2 regions of the Hungatella sp. L36 genome follow, and region 2 is predicted to be linked to the other one. Evidence: a T-box and tRNA genes for the amino acid it is inferred to sense, from the RefSeq annotation. Region 2 holds a T-box; the other holds one or more tRNA genes.
The links. The T-box of region 2 lies ahead of leuS (leucine--tRNA ligase). A T-box ahead of a tRNA ligase gene usually reads a tRNA of that ligase, here a tRNA-Leu.
Positions count from the first base shown of each region.

Region 1: it encodes a tRNA-Leu, which carries the amino acid that the T-box ahead of leuS (leucine--tRNA ligase) is inferred to sense. The anticodon was not compared.

Region 1 is NZ_JACOPC010000014.1:171,676-179,319, reverse strand. It holds gene ftsH (ATP-dependent zinc metalloprotease FtsH) at 1-709, shown strand, start outside; gene H8S80_RS26250 (glycoside hydrolase family 13 protein) at 1,238-3,301, shown strand; tRNA gene H8S80_RS26245 (tRNA-Tyr) at 3,502-3,583, shown strand; tRNA gene H8S80_RS26240 (tRNA-Leu) at 3,587-3,672, shown strand; gene H8S80_RS26235 (HAD-IIA family hydrolase) at 3,777-4,577, opposite strand; gene H8S80_RS26230 (ABC transporter substrate-binding protein) at 4,590-5,933, opposite strand; gene H8S80_RS26225 (sugar phosphate isomerase/epimerase family protein) at 5,949-6,836, opposite strand; gene H8S80_RS26220 (glycoside hydrolase family 43 protein) at 7,214-7,644, shown strand, end outside.
Region 2 is NZ_JACOPC010000001.1:1,053,976-1,061,619, forward strand. It holds gene aroF (3-deoxy-7-phosphoheptulonate synthase) at 1-782, opposite strand, end outside; gene H8S80_RS04565 (hypothetical protein) at 1,012-1,266, shown strand; gene H8S80_RS04570 (elongation factor G) at 1,385-3,487, shown strand; gene H8S80_RS04575 (CPBP family intramembrane glutamic endopeptidase) at 3,655-4,560, shown strand; T-box leader at 4,637-4,885, shown strand; gene leuS (leucine--tRNA ligase) at 5,113-7,527, shown strand.

The sequences.
Region 1 (7,644 bases), on a different contig from region 2:
GGAGAATCTGATGAACGAGGCGGCGATCAACGCGGCCCGCGACAACAGGAAGTTTATCAGCCAGGCGGACATCAACAAGGCGTTTGTCAAGGTTGGAATCGGCGCGGAGAAGAAGAGCAAGGTCATCTCCGATAAGGAGAAGAAGATTACGGCGTATCACGAGGCCGGTCACGCGATCCTGTTCCATGTGCTTCCGGATGAGGGACCGGTTCATACCATTTCCATCATTCCTACAGGCATCGGTGCGGCGGGTTATACCATGCCTCTGCCGGAGAGCGACCGGATGTTTAACACGAAGGGAAAGATGCTGCAGGATATTATGGTGGATTTAGGCGGCAGAATCGCAGAAGAACTGGTCTTCGGCGATATTACCACCGGTGCATCCCAGGATATTAAGCAGGCGACAGCGACGGCCCGTTCCATGGTGACCCAGTACGGTATGTCTGACCGTGTCGGTATGATTAACTACGACAATGACGGCGACGAGGTCTTCATCGGCCGCGATCTGGCTCACACCAAGAGCTACGGCAACGAGGTTGCCAACGCGATCGACAGCGAAGTGAAGCGCATCATCGATGACTGCTACACCAAGGCGAAGGATATCATCATGAAGCATGAGGATGTACTTCATTCCTGTTCCCAGCTTTTGATTGAGAAAGAGAAGATTGGCCAGCAGGAGTTTGAAAGCCTGTTCCCGGCAGAGATTTAAATAAACAAACGTCAGCAGAAACACTTTGCGGATCAGAAATATGCAGAAATATGCAGATGCCCGGTAAAATGCCTAAGATTGGCGCTGGGCGCCTGCATTTTTTTGTCTGTAAAATGGGGAGAAATCAAAAATGACGAAAAAACAGGAATGAAAAAAATGATGTTTGTGCACACTTATTTCTGAAAGCATGATATATTATTAATCGTAAACCCCCCCCAATACATTATATAGTTTTTGCTACACCCCATAAGAAACGAAATACCTTCTCCGAAAAACGGTCAGCTCCCCCGCTGACCGTTTTTTATTTCATAGGATAGTTTGTCCTATGAAATAAAAGCCCTCCGGGAGGATGCGCACTCCGCGCCGGACTCTTTGTTCTGCCCATAACAGGGAATATGGAAAAGGTTGAAAGAAAACGAGGGATTGGGCATGAAAAAATGAAGAAACTAAGAGCCCGCGGGGTTGTATATTTAGGCCTGATCAGATAAAATAGATACAGGAGTAAATGAGAAAGGGAAGGATAACCGTATGTGCTTCCAGGCAGAGGCGTTAAACAGAGAGGCGTTATTTACCGACGAGACAGAAAATTTCCGATTTCCCACAGAGCCTTTAGAAGGAGACGACGTATACTTACGTTTCCGGACCGCAAGGGATAATGTGGATTATGTATATTATATAGAAGATGGCAGCAGGAAGGAAGCCGTTATGGAGAAGTCAGATTCCGACGGCCTATTTGATTACTATGAATATAAGATTACAGTCGGCAGGGAAAGAATCAGCTACAGCTTTAAAGTAGTAAAAGGCAGCGAGGCCTGTTACTACAACCGGCTGGGGGCGACGATGGATAATCAGGAGTGTTTTCATTTCCGGATCGCTCCGGGATTTAGCACCCCGGACTGGGCCAAGGGCGCCATCATGTATCAGATCTACGTGGACCGGTTCTGCAATGGCGATCCGTCCAATGATGTCGTGGATAACGAGTATTTTTATATAGACCAGAATGTCATGCATGTGTCGGATTGGAGCAAATATCCCAGCCAGATGGACGTGGGCTGCTTCTACGGCGGTGACCTGCAGGGCGTATGGGATAAGCTGGATTATATCCAGAATCTGGGTGTGGATGTCATCTATTTCAACCCGATTTTCGTGTCGCCATCCAACCACAAGTATGACTGCCAGGATTATGACCATATTGATCCGCATTACGGCGTGATTGTGAAGGACGGCGGAGAGCCGCTGAAGCGCGGTTCCGCCGATAACCGCCAGGCGACCAAGTATATGGTAAGAAGCACGGCAAAGGAGAATTTGGAGGCCAGTGACGCGTTTTTTGCGCGGTTTGTGGCTGAGGTCCACCGCCGCGGGATGAAGGTCATCCTGGACGGCGTGTTTAACCACTGCGGTTCCTTTAACAAATGGCTGGACGGAGAACTGCTTTACCAGATGTCCGGCGACTATGAAGCTGGGGCGTATGTGTCGGAGGACAGCCCGTACCATACGTTTTTTAAGTTCTACAAGGATGACGCATGGCCCTGCAACGATTCCTACGATGGCTGGTGGGGCCACTCCACGCTGCCGAAGCTAAACTATGAGGAATCACCGAAGCTGTATGAATACATCATGAAGATTGCCCGTAAGTGGGTCTCTCCGCCGTACAACGTGGACGGCTGGAGACTTGATGTCGCCGCCGATTTAGGCCACAGCAGCGAGTACAACCACCAGTTCTGGCGGGATTTCCGAAACGCGGTGAAGGAAGCCAATCCAAAGGCGATCGTTCTGGCAGAGCACTACGGCGACCCCTCCAGCTGGCTGGCAGGAGACCAGTGGGACACCGTGATGAACTATGACGCGTTTATGGAGCCTGTAACCTGGTTTCTGACAGGCATGGAGAAGCACAGTGATGAGAGTAATCCCAATCTCTACGGGGATGGAGAGAGCTTTTTCCGCTCCATGAATTACCATATGAGCCGGATGATGACGAATTCCATGATGGTGGCCATGAACGAACTGTCCAACCACGATCACTCCCGTTTCTTAACGAGGACGAACCGGACGGTGGGACGGATCAGCACGAAAGGGGCCAAGGCGGCTTCCGAGGGTGTGAACTACGGCGTATTCCGTGAGGCCGTATTGATCCAGATGACCTGGCCGGGAGCGCCGACCATCTACTACGGCGATGAGGCCGGAGTCTGCGGATGGACGGATCCCGATAACCGGAGAACGTATCCGTGGGGCAATGAGAATCTGGAGCTGATTGAATTTCATAAATATATGACGGGGCTTCATCACCGGATCGCCGCTTTGAGACGCGGCTCCTTAAAGCAGTTGCTGGCAGGAAGGCAGCTGATCGCGTACGGCCGGTTCTGCGGCGACAGCGTCTGTGCCGTGATTGTCAACAACCGGGCGACAGAGCGGGATGTCCAGCTTCCGGTATGGCAGCTGGGCCTTTCGGACGGAGATACGCTGGTACGCCACATGCTGACGTACGAGACAGGATACAATGTGGGCAGAATCAGCTATGAGGTCGCAGACGGCCAGGTATCGGTCTTCCTGCCCGCCAACAGCGCCATCCTGCTCGCAACAGACCGGGTGTAGGACCAGGTCCGGCGGCACTAATACAGCAATTTTCAAACACGCTCTTAATTGGTCCGGCAGAGACGAAGAAGGCCGGGCCAGTCAGAGCGGGATATCCGGATGGAAGAAAGAGGACGAAAAAATAATCGCACAGCCGATGAAAACCGCTTGATTTTTTATGTTCTCTGTGATAAAATAATCACTGCTTGTCAAAGCATTTTGGATGGTTTCCCGAGTGGCCAAAGGGGACAGACTGTAAATCTGCTGCAAATTGCTTCGGTGGTTCGAATCCACCACCATCCATATGCCGGCGTGGCGGAACTGGCAGACGCACAGGACTTAAAATCCTGCGGGCCTAATCGCCCGTACCGGTTCGATTCCGGTCGCCGGCAGTAAAAAAAGCTGCAAAAGTGAATGTTCACTTTTGTAGCTTTTTATTATTCATAAAAATTCGTGCCAGGGACGCCTTGTTCCTGTTGTCGGACCGTATTAAATGTTATCCTCTTAACAGCTCCCCCATTTCCTTTAAGGAGAGGTAGACACCGTCAGGGCGAACCTTTGCGTGATCGAGATCCTCTCTCTTCGTCTCCCCCGTCAGGACCAGCAGACCGGCGGCTCCGTTGTTTACGCCGGCGGCCACGTCTGTGTACAGGCGGTCTCCGACGAAGGCGGTACGATCCCTGGCGGCGCCCGTCTTTTCTAAGATCATCTCGACGGTCTCCGGAAATGGTTTTCCCACATACTTAGGCGTTTTTCCTGTGGACAGCGTGATCGCCGCACAGAAGGAGCCGCAGTCAGGTATGAATCCGTCCTCTGTCGGGCAGTTGATATCCAGATGGGTAGCGAGAAATGCCGCCCCATCCCGGATGTAACTGCACGCCCGTTCCAGCTTGTGATAGGTAAGCGTCGTATCAAACCCCACCACCACAAGGTCCGGCCGCTCTTCGGTCAGAGGGATGCCGGCCTTTTGAAAGCTTTCGCACAGCGTAGGCGTTCCCAGCAGATAGACGGTCTTTTCCGGATAATAATGCTTCAGATATTCGATCATCACGTCGCCGGAGGTCATGATCTGGCTGGAGCCGATGGAGCAGTCCATGCGTCTGAGCTTCTCGATGTAGGACTCGGCGGACTTAGAGGAATTGTTGGTGAAGAACAGATAGCGCCTCCCTGTCTCCTTAAGCGTCTGCAGAAATTCCAGGGCTCCCTCTAAAATGTGTTCTCCGAGATAGAAGGTTCCATCCATGTCCAATACAAAAAGTTCTGTCTTTTCAAGCAGTGATACTCTTTGTTCCTTCAATGCCGTTCTCCTTTACGAGTCCCCCAGTATTTCATCTATCTCTTCTGCCATTTCAGTTAGAGCGGATTCTACGTCCAGATCCTCCTGAATGATTTCGTCCATCCAGTTCTTCCACGTGGTGGATGCCTGGCTCCAGTCGGAGCGCTGAATTCCGGGTGTGATGACATCCAGATTGTCGAAAATAATCTGGAACTCCGGCTTCTTCTCCAAGAAGGCCTTGCCTTCCTCGGTCTCCTGTACCGATTTTCTGGTGGGCAGATATCCGGACTCGGAAGCCCAGATCATATTGACCTCCTTGCTCATTAAGTAAGAGAGGAATTCCCAGGAGGCGTCCTTTACCTTCTGATCGTTCTTGGCCGGGAGGAATAAGACATTTCCGCCTAATTCCTGCTCCTTTGTCTTGCCTCCGGGCAGCCATTCCATCCCGACATCAAAGCTGCAGCTGTCTGCCATGGTGTCAAATAAGGAACTGGTGTAAACGATGGATAAAGCCTTTCCGTCAATAAAGTTCTGACGCATGACGGAAGCTGCATCTTCTCCTGTGGCAAGGTAGGTGTAGCCCTTCTGGCACCAGTCCTTTAACTGGGAAACCAGTTTTATGGAATTGTCAGAGGCCAGGTCTGTCCTGCCTTCCGGCGTAACCATCTGGACTCCGTTGTTGACAAAGAATGGTTCGTAGTACCAGGTGATCCAGCCGGGGATTACCATACCGTAGCGGTTGGTCTTGCCATCCGCGCCGACATCGGAGGCCTTTTCTAAAAACTGGGGCATCTCATCCCAGGTCTTTGGCATCTCCAGACCTAACTCCTTCATTAAATCCCTGTTGTAATAGACCACTTCCGTGGATACGAGAAATGGAAGGGCAACCTGGACATCCTCGTATTTCGCAGCCTGAATCAGACCTTCGCCGAAGTCGTCAATCTCAAATCCGTCGCGCTGGATATAAGGCCCCAGGTCTTCACACAGGCCGCCTGCGCCGTAGCCCGTGACATAAGGGATATTGGCCATGGCGACGCCGGGAAGATTCGTATTGGCTGCATTTGCCGAGACGATGGCCTCGTTTAACGCGGAATAATTCCCGATATACATGGGTTTTACCACGATGCTGTCGTGTGTGCTGTTGAAGTCACCGACTACACGGTTTAATGTCTCCTCATACTGGTTTTCCAGCGCATGCCAGAATTCGATCTCAATCACATCGGAAGCGGCTCCTGAGTCCGCAGCAGCCTCGGCGGCCGGTGCGCTGGCAGCCGGTGTGGTGCCGGCATCCGCCGTTGTTTCCTGAACTTTTGCGGAACATCCGCTCATGGTGATAACAGTCAGTAATGCGATCCCCGCCAAATATCTTTTTATCATAGTCTCTCCTCCTTTTTAGTTCGCCAGCGTAAGTAAATATTCCCCCAGTTCATACGCATAACGCATCATTGCATCGATCATTGGATCCGGCAGGCGGTCCGTCATTTTATGTGTCTCGTAAGCGAACGCCCCCTGATAGTTTATTTTCTTTAAGGTCTTCATGATAGGCTCCCATTCTATCGTACCGAGATAGGGCAGCAGATGGTCGTCAATGACACCGTAATTGTCCTGAACATGGGTGGCAATCAGGCGGTCTCCCATCATTTCAAGACATTCCGGCTGGTTCCAGTGCATCAGATTGGCATGGCCGAAATCCCAGACGATCCCCACATTGTCATAAGACTGGTGCAGCGTATCCACCAGATCGATTAGATCTTCCGGATCCGCCAGATAACGGGGAACACGAACCCGTTTTTCACTGTCGTTGATGTCGAATAGATTTTCGATGGCTATTTTTACCCCGTACTCGGCGGCCAGCTCCAGATGCGGTTTTAAGTACTCGATATTTTCCCGCTTGTTTTTCCGGTAATCCGGGCAGTATGGCAGGGAACCGCCGTGAATGACTACGATACCGGCCCCCAGCTCCGACGAAGCGATGATAGAACGGCGCACCATCTCCTCCTCTTCTTCCCGATAGGGGTAGTCCGGATCGATCACATTATAGAATGGAGCGTGTGACTGGCTGACCGTCATCCCCAGTTCCCCGATCAGACTCCTGCACTCCTGTATCCATTCTCTCCAGTCCTGATAGAACAACTCTGTCTTATGCCTTCTGGTCCACGCAAAGTTAAGATCTAAATCTCTAAAGCCTGCCCTGTGAATTCTGCGAATACTCTCCAGCATGGGCGCCACACTTCCATCCGGTCTCGGACCATAAAACAATGTTGTTGTTGATAGCTTCATCTCTCTTCTCCTTAGTTTTATTAGCAATCAGGCCGTACGCTCCCGCTGTTTAAAAAGCCCCCTCCTTTTTCCGGATTGGGAAACGGTACGGTCAGTCCACTCCGCTTAAAAATACATAAAAAAAGAGCAGGGCTGTCGTGTAAACACATGCCTTACTCTTCGTCTCATTAGCATCATTTGTTTGTATTTTAACAAATAGACGACATGAAGTCAATAAATGTTTAATAATTAACGAATAAAAAATGGTCGAAATATCGTCAAAATGACCAAAAGATGCCGCAGGGCCGGTAAAAAATACGGGTATGTTCTTTCCTGAAGTTTTGTGATATGATGAAAAAAAATAAGGATAACGGCTTTGCCGGAAGGAGAAGAACATCATGAAAAACACAGAAATTAACATCAGGGATCCATTTGTACTTGTGGAGGACGGAACGTATTATATGTACGGAACGAGGGCCGCTACCTGCTGGGGGGCGGCAGACGGCTTCGACTGTTATGTCAGTAAAGACATGGAGGATTGGGACGGACCTTTCGAAGTGTTCCATAAACCGGAGGACTTCTGGGCAGATCGGAACTGCTGGGCTCCGGAAGTGCACAAGTACCGGGGATTTTATTATATGTTTGCAACCTTTAAGGACAGCAGCGTTCATGGGGGAACTGCGATCTTGAAGTCGGAGAGTCCGCTGGGGCCGTTCGTCATGTACAGTGACCGCCAGATCACGCCGAAGGACTGGGAGTGTATCGACGGCACATTCTATGTGTCACCCGACGGGACGCCGTATATGGTGTTTGTCCATGAGTGGGTGCA
Region 2 (7,644 bases):
TTGGCGCGGATAACCGGTACGGCGCTGATGTCCAGCGTGTTCCTGGTGGCGGTTTCGTAGGTGCGGATGCCGCGCTCACAGAGTACGATGCGGGGATTGCCTTCGGAGGCGATGTATTCCGCCGCGTTCAGCCATTCGTCTATGGTTGCGGATAAGCCCCTCTTTAACAGTACCGGGATACCGGCGCGTCCGGCCTCCTTTAACAGCTCAAAATTCTGCATGTTGCGGGCGCCGATCTGGATCATGTCCACGTACTTCACCGCGGTCTCCAGAGCCCGTAAGCTGGTGACCTCGCAGACAATATTAAGGCCGGTCTCATCCCGGGCTTCCTTCATATACTGTAAGCCTTCTTCCTCCAGTCCCTGGAAGGCGTAGGGGGAAGTTCTCGGCTTGTAGGCGCCGCCTCTTAAAAATTTTGCACCGGCTTTCTTTACGGCGATCGCTGTCTCGATGACCATGTCGTGATTTTCGATGGCGCAGGGGCCGGCCATCATGGTCAGCCTACCAGGTCCGATTCTGGTATTTCCGACCTCGATCACGGAGTCCTCCGGGTGAAACTTTTTGTTTACCAGCTTATACGTCTCGGTGACCGGAACGATCTTATCCACGCCCTCCGCCATCTCGATGTTGGCGCCCTGGAGCTTCGTCTTGTCGCCGACAACGCCTACGATGGTGACCTCCGTTCCTTTGGAAAGATGAGCCTGGAGGCCTTTGGATTCTATCAGGTTTTTAATTTTCCCAACCGCTTCTTCGGAAGCGTTCGGTTTCATAATAATAATCATATCGGTTTCCTCTCTTTAACAAGTATTCAAAAATAGCTTAAGCACCATTGTAATCGAAAGAATGTAAGTTGTCAACGCTTTTATACGTTAAACTTCGACGCTTTAACGCAGATCAGCAAAGACGATGCGAAAAGATTTGACAAAGAACGTATGTTCTGATATAATGAATATAGTAAAAGAACGTATGTTCGAAATGTGAGAACCTGACAGGAAGGAGAAGATCAATACTATGAAGCTGACGAGGAATAATTTAAATGAAGTTCTGTTTGAAAACCAGGATGCCAGGCTATTGATTGAGGACGTGGTTTCTCATACTCAGGCCGGTATCTATTACTATCATGATGTGGAGATCACTCTGCAGGCCGCCTTAAAGATATGGAACAGAGCCAACGAAGCGGAGCAGAATGAAGCCCCGTATCACGCGTCTTTCCTTGATTTTAAAGGAGAAAGCAGACCCCAGGCCGCCTGGTGTCCGGCCCTGTAGGAAACCCATATTTTGACAAGTAAAATTATTTGTGCAAAATGCACATTCTACTTGCAATTTTCCGACACTTTTAGTAAAATATCCTCATAGACTTAAATACTGAACAGGAGGAATGTTTATGAACGTGTATGGAACCAAACAAATCCGTAACGTTGTATTACTCGGCCACGGAGGCGCGGGTAAGACGACACTCGCAGAGGCGATGGCACTGATTACAGGAGCTGTCAGCAGAATGGGAAAGATCACCGATGGAAACACCATCAGCGATTATGATAAGGAAGAGATTAAGAGACAGTTCTCCATTTCCACAACTCTGATTCCGCTGGAGTATCAGGGTGAAGACGGTCCGATCAAGATTAACTTGCTGGATACGCCGGGTTATTTCGATTTTGTTGGTGAAGTAGAAGAAGCAATCAGCGTTGCAGACGCCGCGGTTATCGTAGTGAACTGCAAGGCAGGCATAGAGGTTGGTACATATAAGGCATGGGAACTTTGTGAAAAGTATAAGCTGCCGCGTATTATTTTTGTAACGAATATGGATGACGATCATGCAAGCTACCGTGAACTGCTGCTGAGACTGGAAAAAGAGTTCGGCAGAAAGATTGCACCGTTCCATCTTCCGATTCGTGAGAATGAAAAGTTCGTGGGATTTGTCAACGTCGTAAAGATGGCGGGCCGCAGATTCACGGTGAACAGTGACTATGAAGAATGTGAGATTCCTGAATATTCACAGAAGAACCTGGGGATTGCGCGTGAAGCGCTGATGGAGGCTGTTGCGGAGACGAGCGAAGAGTATATGGAACGCTACTTCTCAGGCGATGAGTTCACTCAGGAAGAGATTTCTTCTGCACTTCGGGAACATGTAATAGAAGGTAATATCGTACCGGTTATGCTGGGCTCCGGCATTAACGCACAGGGTGCGAAGATGGTGCTTCAGGGAATCGACAAGTACTTCCCGACTCCAGACCGTTACGAGTGTATCGGTGTGGACGTATCCACAGGAGAGCGCTTTACGGCCAAATATAACGATAACGTATCACTTTCCGCCCGTGTATTTAAGACGATTGTGGACCCGTTTATCGGCAAATACTCTCTGATGAAGATTTGTACCGGTACCTTAAAACCGGATTCCAATATCTATAACGTAAACAAGGATACAGAGGAGAAGATCGGAAAGATCTATCTGCTCAGAGGAAAAGACGTGATCGAGGTTCCGGAATTAAAGGCCGGCGATATCGGCGCCGTATCCAAGTTATCCGTAACCCAGACGGGAGATACCATTGCGCTCCGTTCCGCGCCGATCGTATACCATAAGCCGGAGATTTCCACGCCGTATACGTATATGCGTTACAAACCGAAGACAAAGGGCGATGATGACAAGGTATCCAGCGCATTGTCGAAGCTGACAGAAGAAGACTGGACCTTAAAGGCAGTTACCGATACAGAGAACCATCAGTCCCTGTTATACGGAATCGGTGATCAGCAGCTGGACGTTGTAGTCAGCAAGCTGTTAAACCGCTATAAAGTAGAGATCGAGTTAAGCAAACCGAAATTTGCGTTCCGTGAGACCATCAGAAAGAAAGTTGAGGTTCAGGGAAGGTATAAGAAGCAGTCAGGCGGACATGGACAGTTTGGCGACGTTAAGATGACCTTTGAGCCATCCGGCGATTTAGAGACACCTTACGTATTCGAGGAGACTGTATTCGGCGGCGCTGTTCCGAAGAACTACTTCCCGGCTGTTGAAAAGGGTGTTGCAGAGTGTATCTTAAGAGGACCTCTCGCAGCCTATCCGGTTGTCGGACTGAAGGCGACGCTGACAGACGGCTCCTACCACCCGGTAGACTCCTCCGAGATGGCGTTTAAGATGGCGGCCACCCTGGCGTTTAAGAAGGGCTTTATGGAAGCGAACCCGGTTCTGTTAGAGCCGATTGCCTCCTTAAAGGTTACTGTTCCGGATAAGTTCACCGGTGATGTTATGGGTGACTTAAACCGCAGACGCGGCCGTGTACTGGGGATGAATTCCAACCATAACGGCAAGCAGATCATCGAAGCCGATGTTCCGATGTCTGAGCTGTTTGGATACAATACAGACCTCCGCTCCATGACAGGCGGTATGGGAACGTATGAATATGAGTTCAGCCGCTACGAGCAGGCTCCTGGCGATGTTCAGAAGCGTGAAGTGGAAGAGCGTGCTTCCAAGGTTGACAGAACCGAGGCATAAGAAAAAGAATAAAGATAATGAGAGGCGGAACGGAAACTCGTTCCGCCTCATTTTCGTTCCCGGCCTGCGCAGGTTTTCTCCTTTCCCCTGAGATTTCTTGTCAACATGAGACAGATGTGATAAACTTGGAAACGTGATGGTAAGAAGAGTCAGGAGGTAGTGACCGGATGGATTACTTAAGAGAAATAAAGAAAACGTGTTCAAGGCTCGGAGTGGGATACGCGGCCTTTCTGCTGGTGGGACTTATGGTACAGGCGGAGGCGGGGCTGATACTCGGAGTTCTTGAAAAAATGGGGTGGAAGGGGGACTGGAATACGTGGATCGTGCTCCTGGGCTCGATTCCCATGTATTTGTTCGGAACGCTGATATGCTGGCTCATTGTGAAAGACATGAGAACGCCGTGCAGGCCTCAGAGGCAGCCGTTCGGCGCTGGGCGGCTGGTGGTCGCTTTTTTTGCCTGCATCAGCATTATGTACATCGGAAATATTATAGGAACCGTCCTCATGAGCATCGTGAATGGAATCCAGGGCAAGCCTCTCTTAAATCCGGTAAACGAGCTGATCGAGAATCTGGATACGTGGGTAATTTTCCTGTTGACGGTGGTGGCCGCTCCCATATTTGAGGAGCTTCTGTACCGGAAGCTGCTGATCGACCGGGTGGCTCATTACGGCGACCGGGTGGCTATCATTCTGTCGGGAGTCTTATTCGGGCTCAGCCATGGGAATTTCTATCAGTTTTTCTATGCCTTTGGGCTGGGCGTCGTGTTTGCATACGTCTACATCAACACAGGAAAGCTTCGTTATACCATAATATTCCATGCGGTGATTAATTTTATGGGGTCGATCGTAGCGCTTCATGCAGCGGATAATATCTGGTTTGCCATGGCCTATGGCATCTTCATGATCGCGGCCGTTGTACTGGGAGTCGTATTCCTGATCCTTTACCGCCGTGAGATCCGCTTAAAACCCGCGATGCTGGCGATCCCGAGAGGAAGGCGGTTCGAGACCCTGTTTTTAAATCTGGGCATGATCCTCTTTTTCTTTGTCTCCGTGGGACTGTTTCTGTTTTCCTAAGCGGGAGTGGGAGTTGCAGGGAAATGATAAATAGCGGTTGACACGTTCCGACAAGTGTGATACATTCATAGTTAGCATAAATACTGTGAAGAGGAACAGTAAGCGGTCTGGAACATGCAGAGAGCCGGCGTATGGTGCGAGCCGGTTGGGAAGGATGGCTGAACTCGCCTTGGAGTTGCTCACTGAAGGAAGCGCTGCTTTTGTGTAGGTGCGGCCGGCATCCCAGCCGTTATCGGGGGAAGGATATGAATGCGTATCCGATAAGTGCATACAGCTTCTGTATGAAATAGAGTGGTACCGCGTGGAAGGAATCCGCGTCTCTATCGTTATGGCCTGAACGGCCTGGACGGTGGAGACGCGTTTTTTATTTCATTGGAAAGTTTGTCCTATGAAATAAAAAAACCTCCGGGAGGCTGGGCACTCCGCGCTAAGGAAGTATGGCCGCTGAAGCGGCCGCGCTCCGGCGCGAGAGTCCTGCTCGCCGGACTCTGTATTTTGCGGAATTCCAGGGAGCCGGATTTAGTTTTTTATCAGGAAGGAGAATGGTTTGTTATGGCATCATCATACAATCACAGCGCAATTGAAAAGAAGTGGCGCGAAAACTGGAAAAAGAATCCCGTAAATATCAATGACGGGAAGAAACCGAAGTATTACTGTCTCGATATGTTTCCGTATCCGTCGGGGAGCGGACTTCATGTGGGACACTGGAGGGGATATGTGATCTCCGACGTCTGGAGCAGGTATCAGATTTTAAAGGGACACTACGTCATCCATCCGATGGGCTGGGATGCCTTTGGCCTTCCGGCGGAAAACTATGCGATCAAGATGGGCGTTCATCCGGCCAAATCCACGGCTGAGAATGTAGCCAACATCAAGCGTCAGATCAATGAGATCGCCGCGGTATATGACTGGGATATGGAGGTCAACACGACCGACCCCGGATTCTATAAATGGACGCAGTGGATCTTCGTACAGATGTTTAAGAAGGGGCTGGCCTATGAGAAGGAATTCCCGATTAACTGGTGCCCCTCCTGTAAGACAGGCCTTGCCAACGAAGAGGTGGTGAACGGCTGCTGTGAACGCTGCCAGACACCGGTTACGAAGAAAAACTTAAGGCAGTGGATGTTAAAGATTACCGCCTACGCGGACCGGCTGCTGGATGACCTGGATAAGCTGGACTGGCCGGAGAAGGTCAAGAAGATGCAGACAGAGTGGATCGGCAAGTCCTACGGCGCAGAAGTGGATTTCAAAGTGGACGGACGGGAAGAAGCGATTAAAGTCTATACGACCAGGCCGGATACGCTGTACGGCGCGACCTTCATGGTACTGGCCCCGGAGCATGAGCTGGCGGCCGGTCTCGCCGTGCCGGAGACGAAGGAGGCGGTAGAGAAGTATATCTATGAAGCCTCCATGAAGTCGAATGTGGACCGTCTTCAGGATAAGGAAAAAACGGGTGTATTTACGGGCAGCTACGCCGTCAACCCGATAAATGGTGCAAAGGTGCCGATCTGGCTCTCCGACTATGTGCTGGCCGATTACGGCACGGGAGCCATCATGTGCGTGCCGGCTCACGACGACAGAGACTTTGAATTTGCAAAGAAATTCGATCTTCCGATTATTCAGGTTATTGCGAAAGACGGAGTGGAGATCGGGCATATGACACAGGCCTATACTGAGGCGAGCGGAATTATGATCAATTCCGGCGAGTGGAACGGAATGGAGTCTTCCGTCTTAAAGAAGGAAGCCCCCGTGATGATTGAAGAGCGTGGAATCGGTAAGAAAACGGTCAATTACAAGCTGCGCGACTGGGTATTTTCGAGACAGCGCTACTGGGGCGAACCGATTCCGATTATCCACTGTCCGCACTGCGGCAATGTCCCGGTTCCGGAGGATCAGCTTCCCTTAACTCTGCCGGAGGTGGAAAGCTATCAGCCGACGGGAACGGGAGAATCTCCGCTGGCTGCCATCGACGAGTGGGTGAACACCACCTGTCCGGTCTGCGGCGCTCCGGCCAGGCGGGAAACGAACACCATGCCGCAGTGGGCCGGTTCCTCCTGGTACTTCCTGCGCTATGTGGACAGCCATAACGAGAAGGAGCTTGTTTCTCGCGAAAAGGCGGATAAATATCTTCCTGTCGATATGTATATCGGAGGCGTGGAGCACGCGGTGCTTCATCTGCTCTACTCCAGGTTCTACACGAAATTCCTCTGTGATATCGGCGTCATCGATTTCGACGAACCGTTTACAAAGCTGTTTAACCAGGGCATGATCACCGGCAAGAACGGTATCAAGATGAGCAAATCCAAGGGAAATGTAGTATCTCCGGATGAACTGGTCCGTGATTACGGCTGTGATTCCCTGAGAATGTACGAACTCTTCGTCGGTCCGCCGGAGTTGGACGCGGAATGGGACGACAGAGGAATCGAAGGCGTCAGCCGTTTCTTAAACCGTTTCTGGAATCTCGTCATGGACAGCAAGGATAAGGAGACCGAACCGACGAGAGAGATGGTGCGTCTCCGCAATAAGCTGATCTTTGATATCGAACAGCGGTTTAACCAGTTCAACTTAAACACGGTAATCTCCGGATTTATGGAGTATAACAACAAATTCATCGAGCTGGCGAAGAAGACCGGAGGAATCGACAGGGAGACGCTCCGCACCTTTGTGATTCTGCTTGCACCGTTCGCACCTCATATCGGGGAGGAATTGTGGCAGCAGCTGGGAGGAAGCGATACGGTATTCCATGCCCAGTGGCCGGTATGCGATGAGGAAGCCATGAAGGAAGATGAGATTTCCGTGGCCGTGCAGGTGAATGGAAAGACGAAAGCGGTCGTAACGCTTCCGGCCGGTACAGCCAAAGAGGATGCGATCGAGGCCGGCAAGGCGCTGGTTATGGACAAATTGACTGGGACGATTGTCAAGGAAATCTATGTTCCTGGAAGAATTATCAATATTGTTTGCAAATAGCAGTTACAGACACCCGGAGGCGGCAGCCGAAGGGTGTCTTTTGCTGTGATTTTTGCTTTGATTCCTGCTGTGAGAATAAATCAAACATAATAGTTTGATAATTAACGAACAAATACA